Regions from separate parts of the Arthrobacter sp. CMU6 genome, predicted to be linked through region 2. Evidence: predicted binding sites of a transcription regulator. Region 2 holds the regulator's gene; the other holds the start of a gene.
The links. Region 2 encodes LexA, which represses DNA repair genes until DNA is damaged. Its sites were predicted from a motif close to TCGAACANNTGTTCGA; they were not measured.

Region 1: AC5RWD_RS09475 (DUF6504 family protein) is a predicted target of LexA. The motif match lies at 4,541-4,556, and genes of this name have one in related genera.

The regions. Positions count from the first base shown of each region.
Region 1 covers NZ_JBNHFL010000011.1:6,700-13,311, reverse strand. The annotation lists gene AC5RWD_RS09520 (DUF2177 family protein) at 1-348, opposite strand, end outside; gene AC5RWD_RS09515 (lipoate--protein ligase family protein) at 365-1,114, shown strand; gene AC5RWD_RS09510 (VOC family protein) at 1,120-1,482, opposite strand; gene AC5RWD_RS09505 (hypothetical protein) at 1,643-1,894, shown strand; gene AC5RWD_RS09500 (mycoredoxin) at 2,005-2,262, opposite strand; gene AC5RWD_RS09495 (SOS response-associated peptidase) at 2,365-3,114, shown strand; gene AC5RWD_RS09490 (VOC family protein) at 3,191-3,613, opposite strand; gene AC5RWD_RS09485 (chorismate mutase) at 3,628-3,954, shown strand; gene AC5RWD_RS09480 (hypothetical protein) at 4,074-4,460, opposite strand; gene AC5RWD_RS09475 (DUF6504 family protein) at 4,604-4,969, shown strand; gene AC5RWD_RS09470 (DNA polymerase III subunit alpha) at 4,966-6,612, shown strand, end outside.
Region 2 covers NZ_JBNHFL010000008.1:42,964-49,575, reverse strand. The annotation lists gene hflX (GTPase HflX) at 1-497, shown strand, start outside; gene AC5RWD_RS07340 (ATP-dependent DNA helicase) at 490-2,550, shown strand; gene lexA (transcriptional repressor LexA) at 2,651-3,397, opposite strand; gene AC5RWD_RS07330 (LysM peptidoglycan-binding domain-containing protein) at 3,707-4,126, shown strand; gene AC5RWD_RS07325 (histidinol-phosphate transaminase) at 4,250-5,368, shown strand; gene hisB (imidazoleglycerol-phosphate dehydratase HisB) at 5,427-6,053, shown strand; gene hisH (imidazole glycerol phosphate synthase subunit HisH) at 6,050-6,612, shown strand, end outside.

The DNA.
Region 1 (6,612 bases), on a different contig from region 2:
GGCGGTCAGCAGTGCGCCCCACGCCATGTCAACGACGATGAGCTGCAGCGGCCATTTCTTGAGCGTCGCGGCGTTGGTGAGGTCGTAGGTCGCGTAGGCAAACGCGCCCAGCGCTGCCCCATGGCCGACGGCGGTCAGCCAGGTGCCGCCGTCGAGCGCCGGCCGCAGGGCGAAGAAAACGATGCCCGCGATGTAAATCAAATAGAACGCCACGGCGTACCCTAGATGGGGCCGGTCGGCCAGCAATTCACCGATGTGGCTGCGGTAGAACGGGTTCATGAGCTTGAGCCACACGGCGTCGATCACGGCGAAGGCAGCGGCGACTACCAGAAATTGCAATACGACCATAAGGGAGCTTAGCAACATGCAGCAGGCCGGGGCTGACTCACGGACTCTGACCCTCGTCCGGCAGGAGCAGTCCCTTGGCGCGGTCCGGGACCTTGATTTTGGGATCGAGCTGCTCGGCAAAGCCCGGGCCGGGGATATCGGACCCACCCTTCGGCTGTACCGGCCCGCACCGACTGTTGCCTTCGGCCAGCGCGACACCCGCCTGCCCGGCTTCGGCGCCGCCGCCCAGGCCTGCCGCGAGCTGGGGTTCGAGCCGCTGATCCGCAAGGCGGGAGGCCGCGCCGCGGCGTACCACGAGGGCACTCTGATCATCGACCACGTGGAGCCGCACGGCGATGCGATCGCCGGAGCCAAAGGCCGGTTCGCCTTTTTCGGAGAGATGCTGGCGGGGGCGCTCCGGAACGTGGGCGTGCACGCCGCCGTCGGCGAGATCCCCGGGGAGTACTGTCCCGGTGAATACAGCGTCCACGGCTTCGCACCCGCTGCTCCCGCGCACCGCATCAAACTGGTGGGCACGGCCCAGCGCGTGGTGTCCGGCGCCTGGCTGTTCAGCTCCGTCGTCGTGGTGGAGAACTCGGCACCCATCCGCGAGGTGCTCACGGCCAGCTACGCGGCCCTGGGGCTGGACTGGGATCCCGCGACCGCCGGCGCCGTCGATGACCTTGTCCCCGGCCTTGACGTGCAGGCCATCGAGGACGCTGTGGTCAGCACGTACGCGGAGTACGCCACGATGGGCCAGGCGGACTTTGGCAGCCTCCGCCCCTAGCGCTGCTATTCGGTGGCCGGGGGGATCTGGCAGATCATGAGAACGTTTCCGTCCGGGTCCCGGAAGTTGAACCACTGGTCGTCGTTGACGTCGGTGAGTTCCACGCCCCGGGTTTTCATGAACGCGTGGGCCGCATGGATGTCGGCGGTGTTGAAGTGGAACGCCGGGACCTGGAAAACCGCGCCGGGGGAGTAGATCCTGCTGTCCAGGACGAGGCCGGCCCCCTCCATGGGGAGTATGTACAGATGGTCCAGGAGGACCTTGTCATCGGCGGGCACGCCCAACATGCCGCAATACCAGTCGCGCGCTTCCTCAATATCGCTGACGGGAACAAAGACGGTGCCGATCTGCGGGGAAACTGGATTCACAGCAATCCTTTGGAACGCGGGAAAGGAACTCGAACTGTAACGCCCCGGACCGGCAATCGCGGAAGCGGCGCCGGGCCCGGATTTTTCGTACCCCGACCTGTCGATTTCAAACGCAGAGGGGAGGACGATTAAGGGACAGCCGCTGAAAAGGAGGTCGGTGATGTGCTATTCATCGCGGGCGGATTTCGGCTGGGACACCCGAAAGGATACCGTCCGAAAGCCTGAAGCGCACCGGGAACCGGCGCCGCCGGAAGCTGCGCACGGAAACCCGCTGCCTGTGGACCATCCGGAACCCCGGACCCACGCGGACGACACCAGGCTGTGGGCCTTCCTGGCCCGCCGCAAGGAGCCCCGCCGCAAGGAAACCCACGCTCCCAGGCCGGTAGAGGACCGGATCGGCGAAAAGGTCTGATCCGCCGGGGGCCTAAAACAGCCGCCAGCCCTGGAAGCAACAAGTGCATGGAAACAGTGAAGGCACCGGTCTCCGGTGCCTTCACTGTTGAAACTACTGCGGCGTCAGCCTTAGGCGGCGAGCCTGCTCTTGACCTCTGCAGCGGAGGGGTTCGTGGCAGCGGTGCCGTCAGGGAAGAGGACGGTGGGGACCGTGCGGTTGCCGCCGTTGATCTGCTCCACGAGCTCCGCCGTGCCGTCGACCTCTTCGATGTTGATCTCGGTGTAGCCGATGCCCTGGGCGTCCAGCTGCTTCTTCAGCCGGTTGCAGTAGCCGCACCAGGTGGTCGAGAACATGGTGATGGTGCCGTCTTCGGGGGTAAAGTCCACGGGCTCTCCTCGGATAGATGTGGTCCTGTCGGTTTCCTTCCCCACAACCGTAACCCGGACGCCGGTATTCCCCAGCCTCTGTTGCAATGGCATGCTGGTGCCATGTGTGGACGTTACGTCATGGCCCGGGCAGTGGGGGATCTGCTGGCCGAATTCGATGCCGAACTTGAGAACGAAACCGAAATCCCGCCGTCGTGGAACGTTGCGCCCACCGATGGCGCACCCATTGTCCTGGAACGGCTTATCGACGGCGGCACGGTCCGCCAGCTGCACGTCGCGCGCTGGGGGCTGGTGCCGTCCTGGGCTAAAAGCCCGGCCATCGGGGCGAAGATGATCAATGCCAGGAGCGAGTCGGTCCTTGAGAAGCCGGCGTTCCGCAAGGCTGTGCAGTCGAGGCGCTGCGCGGTACCGGCCGACGGGTACTACGAGTGGAAACAGGGGGAGGGCCGCAGCAAACAGCCGTATTACGTGCATCCCCGGGACGAGTCCGCCATCGCCTTCGCAGGACTGTACGAGTGGTGGAAGGACCCGTCCGTGCCCCAGGGTGAACCCGCCCGGTGGATGCTCTCGATGTCCATCATGACGGCGGACTCGCCGCCAGCGGGAACTGAAGGCACGGTTTTCGCCGAACTGACAGCGCTCCACGACCGCGTCCCGCTGCCCATGAGCCGCGACACCATGGCGGCCTGGCTTGACCCCCAGGTGGACGACGCCGCCGGCCTGGTGGACCTCGTCCGGTCCGGCGTGAAGGACGTGGCAGCCGGCTGGCGGGTGGATTCCGTGGGCAAGGCGGTGGGTAACGTCCGCAACAACTCTCCGGAGCTCATCGAACCCGTGGAGGCACTCTTCTGAGTTTTGCCTTCTGCGGACCGGGGACAGGCGGGCCGGGGCTAGGCGGACCCGGCCGGAACCAGAGCCGGGCCTGCGTTCAGACGGTGACCTGGCCGCCGTCGTCCACTCTCCAGGTGGGGTTGAACGCAATCTCCCAGCGGAAGCCGTCCGGATCGGCGAAGTATCCGGTGTAGCCGCCCCAGGGCTGCGTCTTGGGAGGGACCACGACGACGGCGCCGGCAGACTCTGCCTGGGCCATCACCTGGTCCACCTCCCCGGAGCTGCCGACGTTGTGGCTGAGCGTAATGCAGGGAACTGCGGCGGGAGCATCGACGGCGGCCTCGGCCTGCATTTGTCCGGCATCCCACAGGGAGAGAATCAGGCCGTGGTTGGCCTGGATGAAGACCACCTCGTCGGGAACCTCACGGTGGACCGGCCAGCCCAGGCCGTCCACATAGAACCGCCGGGAGGCGGCCACGCTGCGCACTCCCAAGGAAATAAAATCGACTCTGGGCTGCATGGTTCGATACTGTCATGATCATGCCCACAAATCACGGAGACGAGAAAAACGCCCAGGCTGACCGGGAACAGCTCGCCGCCGTGCGCGTTGCGGTGGACGAGGTGGACGAGCAGATCGTCACGCTGATCGCCCGCCGCGAGCGGCTGATTCGCATCGCGGGAACCTTGAAGGGTGACGACGCCGAGGTGCGGGCGCCGGGACGCGTGGAGCGGGTCATCGAGCATGTGCGCTCGGCCGCCGAGAAAAAAGAAATAGACCCGGACATCGTGGAAAGCACGTACCGGGCCATGATCTCGAAGTTCATCGAGCTTGAGATGAAAATCCACAACGACAACAGCTGAGCCGTTGTCAGACGCGCCGGGCTGTTGTCAGGCGCGCGGGGCTGGTGCCAGGCACGCCGGGATCCAGGACCGGCTGATCCGGGCGGGTGCCCGGTGCCGCTCGCGCCGGCGCTGCCCCTCTAAAGCTTCTCCTCGACGGGCACGCCGGACTGGAATTCCCGCCCGTCTGCCTCGCTGAACGCGGACATGAGGTGGCTCTTGTCCAGCCCAAGTACCGTGCTCATGGGGAAATTGCCCGTGATGGTGTTGCCCGAGTGCTCAACGCTGCTGATGTCGAAGTTCTCCTCCGTGCCGTCGTGGCTGAAGGAGTAGATCGAGACCGCCTCGCCGTTCATGAACTCGATACCCAGCCTCCGTTGATGTGAATAATCCGGAGTGGCCGCAACGAGCCCCACAACAAAGGCGCCCGATGCTGGAATGTTGCCGTCGATATCGAACTTGGCCACCAATGTGCTTTCTTTGGCGGCGATGCTTACCTGCTTCAGGAGCGCGTCATTGGAACTCATGGGACCATCCTGCCCTGTGAGCCGCCGTCCGTCCACACCCATCTAGGTTTTGTCTCCGGCTCGGCGTAGACTGGAACTATTCGAATACATATTCGAATGGCTGTGTATTTTCTGCAGGACGAGATTGGTATCCGGAGGCGCCCATGGGAACGTTCAGCGAGTCTGTTGACGTCGTCTGCGCACCTACCGGTGAGCCGGCAGAGCTTCGGTGGGGCGGAAGGGAATACCGGGTTTGCGCTGAACCCCTGCGCTGGTATGAACGCCGCCAGTGGTGGGCTGAAGAACGGCGTGCTCCGCTGGGAAGCGGCCCCGGGCTAGTGGACCATGAGATCTGGCGGGTGCAGGTCCTGCCGTCAGGCAGAAGCAGCCCACCGGAAACCCCGCCTGCAGAACCGGTTGAACCTCTAACCCTTGACCTGGTCCGGCATACCGGCAGCGGGCGCTGGCGGCTGCTCCGGATCCACGACGCCCTCCGGACCAAAGACGCACTCCAGCACAAATCAGCATGAGCTTCACTCACCTCCACGTTTCCACCGCCTTCAGCGCCCACTACGGCGTCTCCTGGCCGGATGAACTCGCCCATGCAGCAGCAGCCCATGGGGCAACTGCCCTCGGATGCATGGACCGCGACGGCCTGTACGGCTCGGTTAAACACCTCAAGGCATGCATGGCTGCCGGTATTGACCCCGTGGTCGGCGTCGACCTGGCAGTCTTCGACGATGAGGGAGACCACGGTGCCGGGGCGGCTCATGCACGGGTTTCCAAGACCCGGTTTTCGGCATCCCGCGTCACCGGGCGGGTGGTTGTCCTCGCGCATGGCCATAACAACGGAGCGGGATACAAGGCGCTGTGCCGGCTGATCTCCGACGCGCATGCCCGCACCACGGGCAAGGCCGGGGGAGCGGTGCCCGTTGCCGTCACCAGGGCCGAACTCGCCTCCCGCGTCCTGGATCCGGAAACACTTAAACCGGTACTCACCGTGCTGTTGGGCCCGGATTCCGACGTCGGCATTGCACTGGGAGGGCGGCGGTACCTACGGCCCCGCACCCTCTTCAAGGGCTGGCTGGACGCCATGCCGGCCGGAAGCGTCGTGGCAGAGATCGTCACCCACCTCAGTGCACCTGGTGAGCCGTTAAGCACGGCCCATGCTGTCCGCATGCTCAAGCTCGCGCAGGAGCACGGCGTCCCGGCCGTGCTCACCAATGCGGTCCGTTACTGCGAGGAGGATGGTGCGGCCACCGCCGATGTCCTGGACTCGGCCCGCACCCTGAAGTCGCTTCCCGAACTCTCCGCCGCGCCGCTGCTTCAGCCCAACGGGCAGGGCTGGCTGAAAACCCCGGACCAAATGGAGGAACTGGGCAAGGAAGTCATCCATGCCGCCGGCTACGGGTCCGCGGATCTCCAGGTGCTCCTCGCCCAGACTGAAGCGCTCGCGGACCGTTGCCGCATGGATCCCGTCTCTGACATGGGCTGGAAGCAGCCGGTGGTGCCCGAGGCCGCCGTCATCGGCATTGGGGGGGATCCGCTGGCAGAACTGGCCCAGCGCTGCGAGGCGGGAATTGCGCGGCGTTTCCCCGGCATCGCCGGGAAGGCGGAAGCGGACATGCGTGCACGGCTGCAGCATGAGCTCAAGATCATTGCCCGCCTCGGCTTTGCCTCCTACTTTCTCACAGTGGCCGAGGTTTCCCGCATGATCCTGGACATGGGTGTGAGGGCGGCAGCCCGGGGATCGGGGGCTTCCAGCCTGGTGAACTACCTGATCGACATCAGCCAGGTGAACCCCCTCCAGCATGACCTGATCTTCGAACGGTTCCTCTCCGGGGACCGGTCAACGCTGCCTGACATCGACATCGATGTTGAAAGCGCTGAGCGGCACAACGTCTACCGGAAGATCTTTGACCGGTTCGGCCCCCAGCGCGTCACGCTGATGAGCATGCAGAACGGCTACCGCGCACGCGGTGCGGTGCGGGACGCCGGCATGGCTTTGGGAATGGACGACGGCGATGTCGGCGAGATTGCCAAACAGCTGTGGCGCTTTTCGGCTCGGAAGTTCCGGGAGGCGCTGGAGGAAAAGCCGGAACTCCGCGAGTTCGCCGGACGGGTGGAGCAGCGGAACTTCTCGGAAAACCAGCAGCTGGACCTGCTGGTGGAC
Region 2 (6,612 bases):
TCGTCCGGTCCCTTCCCACCCAGCTCGTGGAGGCCTTCCGCTCCACGCTGGAGGAAGTGGCGGATGCAGACCTGATCCTGCACGTCGTGGACGTGTCCCACCCCGATCCGGAAGGCCAGATCGCCGCCGTGCGCTCGGTGTTCGCTGAGGTGGACGCCCGCAAGGTGCCCGAGATCATCGTCCTGAACAAGGCGGACGCCGCCGACCCGTTTGTGGTGGAGCGGCTCAAGCAGCGCGAACCGCGGCATGTCGTTGTTTCGGCGCGTACGGGCGAGGGCATTGCCGAACTGCTCAACGCCATCAGTGAGGCTATCCCGCGGCCGAACGTCAAGATGCAGCTGCTCGTCCCGTACCACCGGGGCGATCTGATCAGCAAGCTCCACGACTCCGACGCGGAGATCCTGAGCCTGGATCACGAAGAGGGCGGCACCCGCGCCGTGGTCATGGTCCGGGAAGGCCTCGCGGCTGAACTGGAATCCTTCAGCACCGATGACTGACGAGGCGGCACCCGCCGGGGCCGCGGCCACGGCCGGCGAGCAGCATGTGCTTGACCTGCTCGACCGCGCCGTGGCGGGCATGGGCGGCCAAAGCCGCAGCGGCCAGCACGAGATGGCCCGGCAGGTGGCGCGCGCCATAGAAACGGGTGATCACCTGCTGGTCCAGGCCGGCACGGGAACGGGCAAGTCGCTGGCCTACCTGGTGCCGCTCATCGCGCACTCGCTCGAGAGCAACAAGCCGGCCCTGGTGTCCACCGCCACCCTGGCCTTGCAGACCCAGATCGTGGGTCGGGACCTTCCCCGGCTCCTGGAAAGCCTCAAGCCCGCACTCGAGCGGCCTGTGAAGGTCGCGCTGGTCAAGGGCCGCGCCAACTACGTGTGCCGGCACAAGCTCGAGGGCGGCTTTCCCTCCGAGGAACCCTCGGAGGGCCAGCTCTTCTCGCTGGGTGAGGACACCAGCGTCCCGCACTTCGCCGCGGCGGTGGGCGGCCCCTCGTCGCAGCTCGGCAAGGAGGTGGTACGGCTCCGCGAATGGGCAGAGCAGACCACCACGGGCGACCGTGACGAACTGCTTCCCGGCGTCACGGACCGGGCCTGGCGGCAGGTGTCCGTCACGTCCATGGAATGCCTCGGCTCGCAGAAATGCCCCCTCGCCGAAGAGTGCTTCAGCGAGCTTGCCCGCCATAACGCCACAGAAGCCGACGTCGTGGTGACAAACCACGCCATGCTGGCCGTCAGTGCCTTCGAAGGCCTGGCGGTGCTGCCGGAGTACGACGTCGTGGTGGTGGACGAGGCCCACGAACTCCAGGACCGGGTGACCGGCGCGGTTTCGGGGCAGCTGTCGGTGGCCATGGTCCACGCCGCAGCGTCCGGCGCCCGCAAGCACACCGGGATCACCGTCGACGCGCTCAACACCGCCGCCGCCAACCTCGAGGTGGCCCTCGCCGGCGTTCCCAGCGGCCTGCTGCCCAACGGCTTGAACGACGAGCAGCTTGACTGCGTGGACCAGCTTCGCGAGGCCTGCCGGGCGGCGCTGTCGGATTCCAAAGGGGACAGCAATACAACGGCCGACGGCGGGCGGCAGCTCGCGCGCTCCCGCCTGCTGGTGATTCTGGAGCTTTGCGAACGGCTCATCGCCGCCCGGGAAAACCGCGAGGTGGTCTGGTTCTCCCGGAACAGCACGTTTGATCCCCAGCAGGGCTACTCTGCGCCCGACGAGACTGCCCCTGCCCTGGTCAACGTCGCCCCGCTGAGCGTTGCCGGCCGGCTCCGGGAAGGCCTGTTCGCCGGGCATACCGTGGTGCTGACGTCGGCCACGCTTGCCATCGGCTCAGCCTTCGAGCCTGCGGCGGGGGGATTGGGCCTGGTCGGGGACGGCGCGCCGAGCTGGACCGGCGTCGACGTGGGTTCGCCCTTCGACTACCCCCGGCAGGGCATCCTCTATGTAGCCGGCCACCTGCCGAAACCTGGCCGCGGCACTTCGCCTGAGGCCCTGGACGAACTCGAGTCACTCATCCGCGCCTCCGGCGGGGGAGCGCTGTGCCTGTTCTCCTCACGCAGGGCGGCCGAGGAAGCCGCGGACGCCCTGCGTGCGCGGCTGGATGTCAGCATCCTGTGCCAGGGCGAATCCACCATGACGGCCCTCGTGAAGCAGTTCGCCGACGAGCCCGACACGTGCCTGTTCGGCACGATGTCACTGTGGCAGGGGGTCGACGTGCCGGGCGGGTCCTGCCGCCTGGTGGTCATTGACAGGATCCCCTTCCCGCGGCCGGACGATCCGCTGATGACCGCCCGGTCCCGGGCCGTTGCCCAGGCCGGCGGCAACGGCTTCATGTCCGTATCCGCCACGCACGCTGCCATCAGGCTCGCCCAGGGGGCGGGACGGCTCATTCGGTCCACGAATGACAAGGGCGTTGTGGCCGTGCTGGATTCCCGGTTGTCCACCGAACGCTACGGCGGGTTCCTGCGGGCCGCCCTGCCGCCCTTCTGGCCGACGACCGACAGGAAGACCGCCATTGCGGCACTCGAAAGGCTCGCCGGAGCACAGGCATAGGAAAGCCCCGGGCTAAAGCTGCCCGGGGCCCAAGGCTCCTTTGCCAGGCTCCCGGCCCAAGGCTCCCATGGGACGTTTTCCGGAAGGGAAGCCCGCGGGGCTACAGCGAGCGGAGTACGGAAACCACTTTGCCCATGACAACCGCGTGGTCGCCGAGGATGGGCTCGTACTGGGTGTTCTGCGGAAGCAGCCACGTGTGGCCGTCCCGCTGCCGGAAGGTCTTGACCGTTGCTTCGTCGTCGAGAAGGGCCGCCACAATGTCGCCGTTGACCGCGTCGCTCTGCCGCCGGACCACCACCCAGTCTCCGTCGCAGATGGCGGCATCCACCATGGAGTCGCCTGCGACCCTGAGCATGAACAGCTCGCCGTGGCCCACCAGCTGGCGGGGCAGCGGCATCAGGTCCTCCACCAGCTGGTCCGCGAGGATGGGACCGCCTGCGGCGATCCGGCCGACCAGCGGCACCATTGCGGTGTCCATCGCGCTGGGCAGTTCGGATACGGAAGCTCCTGCAGGACTCAGGGCCGGGGCCTTGTCCGCGCCGCCGGATTTCCCCGATCCCGCATCCAGGGTGAGCGGCATCAGGACCTCCATGGCGCGGGGACGCTTGGGGTCACGCCGAAGGTAGCCAAGCTTTTCCAGCTGTGAGAGCTGATGGGTCACGCTGGACAGGCTGGCCAGGCCGACGGTGTCGCCGATTTCCCGCATCGACGGGGGATAGCCGTTCTCGTTGACCGAGCGCTGGATGGTTTCCAGGATTTTCTTCTGGCGGGGTGTAAGTCCCTTGGGGGTCCGCTGAGACCGCGGGCTGCGCTGGGGAGCCTTGCCGTCAGAGGCCTGTGCTGCCATGTTCGCCAACGCCTTTCCGTTCCTCCCGGCCGCGGTCGCTGCAGTGGCCGGGAACTTCCGGCCTGAAAAATGTCAGACCCTGCTGATCAACTGCAGATGTGGTTGTTCTGTGATTTCCAACGTAGGCCAGCCATACGGCTTTTTCAAACATTTGTTCTAGCGAGTCTCGACTTAATTCGTTGATAGGTGCTAAAACTAGGAAAAGCAAAGTTCGAACATGTGTTCTAGTGAGGGTTGCTTGTTAGCCCGGTGTTCGAACTGTTTGTTCGAACGCGAGGCAGTACAACTTGGTCCAGGAGGGCTCACGCCATGTCAGCTTCAACACACGCCATCTCAGCTTCAACAGCAGTCCAGTTCGCAGACCCACAGCGCGGCGCGGTGTCGCCGTCCCGTGGAGCGTCCCGCCCGGGCAAGCCGCCGCGCCTTCGCCTTACCCGTCGGGGCCGTATTGTCCTGATCGGACTGCCGCTCGTTCTGCTTGCCGCCGTGATCCTGTCCCTGGCGGGGCTCCTGAACTCGCCGGCCAAGGCTGCGGACAACGCCAGCGGCCTGACTGTCACGCCCGCTGTTTCGGTCACGGTGCAGCCCGGTGAATCGCTCTGGGCGATCGCCGGAAACGTCGATCCGGACCGCGATCCCCGGGACGTGATCGCGGACATCGTCCAGCTCAACGATCTTCAGGCCGGCAAGGTCATGCCCGGCCAGCAGCTGTTTGTGCCGAACAAGTAGGCCTGCTTCCCACCCCTGGCATGAGTCCACCGGCCCCCGAAGCGCGGGCAGCAGTGGACCGTTGCCGGGCGCCGGAACCGTCACAGTTTCCGGCCAGCGCTCCGGGTTCCTTAAACTGTCTAGGTGACTGACCAGCTTGAGCGACTGAACCGACTGCCCCTGCGTACCAACCTGAGGGGGCTGTCCCCTTATGGCGCCCCGCAGCTCGACGTTCCCATCCTGCTCAACGTCAACGAGAACACGCATGGCGTGCCCGCCGACGTGCGGGCAGCCATCACTGCGGCCGTAACGGAGGCCGCCGCCGGTCTCAACCGGTACCCCGACCGCGAATTCACGGAGCTCCGGGAAGCCTTGGCTGAATATCTCGGCCACGGGCTCAGTGCGGACAACCTCTGGGCAGCCAACGGCTCCAACGAAGTTCTCCAGCAGATCCTCCAGGCCTTCGGCGGACCTGGCCGCTCGCTCCTGAGCTTCCCGCCGACGTACTCCATGTACCCGCTCCTGGCCAGCGGCACGGACACGGCGTACATCGCCGGCAAGCGAGCCGATGACTACGGCCTCAGCGCCGAGTCGGCCGCAGGCCAGGTGCGTGAACTCCAGCCCAACATTGTTTTCCTGTGCTCGCCCAACAACCCCACCGGCACGGGCCTGGGCCTTGACGTGGTGGAAGCCGTCTACGAGGCGGGCGAGGCCAGCCAGGCGGTCGTCGTCGTGGACGAGGCCTACCACGAGTTTGCGCACGACGGCACCCCCAGTGCACTGACCCTGCTGCCCGGTCGGGAGCGGCTTATCGTCTCCCGGACCATGAGCAAGGCGTTCGCCCTCGCCGGCGCCCGCCTCGGTTACATGGCAGCGGCCCCGGAGGTGACCGACGCCCTGCGCCTGGTGCGCCTGCCGTACCACCTGTCGGCCGTCACGCAGGCAACCGCCCTCGCGGCGCTGCAGCACCGCGAGGCGCTCATGGCTGACGTCCAGGACATCAAGCGGCAGCGCGACCGGATTGTCGCGGAACTGACGCGGATGGGGCTGCGGCCCGCGGCGTCCGACTCCAACTACGTCTTCTTCGGCGGGCTGGAGAACCCCCACGGGGTCTGGCAGGAACTGCTGGACGCAGGCGTGCTCGTCCGGGATGTCGGCATCGCCGGGCACCTGCGGGTCACTGCCGGTACTGAGACGGAAACCACAGCCTTCCTGGAAGCGCTGGAAAGCATCCTGGCCCGGCAGGCCGCACTTCCGGCCTAAACTGGTACATGGACCAGGTCAGGTCCGCCCCTTCCTTCGTCAAAGGACATCTATCACCATGAGCGACACCGGAACCAAGGCTGCCGAGGCACGGACTGCACGCATGGAGCGCGCCACCAGCGAATCTTCCGTGCTGGTGGAGATCAACCTCGACGGCACCGGAGTGTCGGACATCAGCACGTCGGTCCCTTTCTACGACCACATGCTTACGGCGCTGTGCAAGCACTCACTCATCGACATGACCGTCAAGGCCACCGGCGACACCCACATTGATGTCCACCACACGGTCGAGGATGTTGCCATCACGTTCGGCGAGGTGCTGCGCACCGCCCTGGGCAACAAGGCCGGGATCCGCCGCTTCGGTGAGGCCACCGTGCCGCTGGACGAGGCGCTGGCGCACGCCGTCGTCGACGTCTCCGGCCGGCCCTACCTGGTGCACGGCGGCGAGCCCGCCGGGCAGGAGTACCACCTGATCGGCGGCCACTTCACGGGATCGCTGACCCGGCACGTCTTCGAGGCAATCACGCTGCACGCCGGCATCTGCCTGCACATGAACGTCATCGCCGGCCGCGACCCCCACCACATCGTGGAAGCCCAGTTCAAGGCCTTCGCACGGGCTCTCCGTGCAGCCGTAGAGCCGGATCCCCGCGTCGAAGGCATTCCGTCCACCAAGGGAGCACTGTGACCGGCAAAGTACTGCGCGAAGGCGCGATTATCGATCCGTCCGCAGCGCTGAAGCCGGCCTCCCCGGAGGGCAAGCCCACCGTCACCGTTCTGGACTACGGCTCCGGCAACGTCCGTTCCGCCGTGCGTGCCCTGGAACGGGCCGGTGCCGAGGTCATTTTGAGCTCCAAACCCGAGGACGTGCTGAACGCTGACGGGCTGGTGGTTCCCGGCGTCGGCGCCTTCGAAACGGTCATGCGCGAGCTCAAGGCCGTCGATGGAATCCGCATGATCGGCCGCCGCGTTGCCGGCGGACGTCCGGTCCTCGGCATCTGCGTCGGCCTGCAGGTGCTCTTCGAGGCCGGCGTCGAACACGGAACCGAAGCCGAAGGCATGGGGGAGTGGCCCGGCAAGGTGGAGCTTCTCCCGGCCGAAGTGGTGCCGCACATGGGGTGGAACACCGTCAAGGTCCCGGAAGGCTCACGTCTGTTCGACGGCGTCGAGGGTGAACGCTTCTACTTTGTGCACTCCTACGGCGTCCAGAACTGGGACTTCGACGTGATCCAGCCCCGGATGGCGCC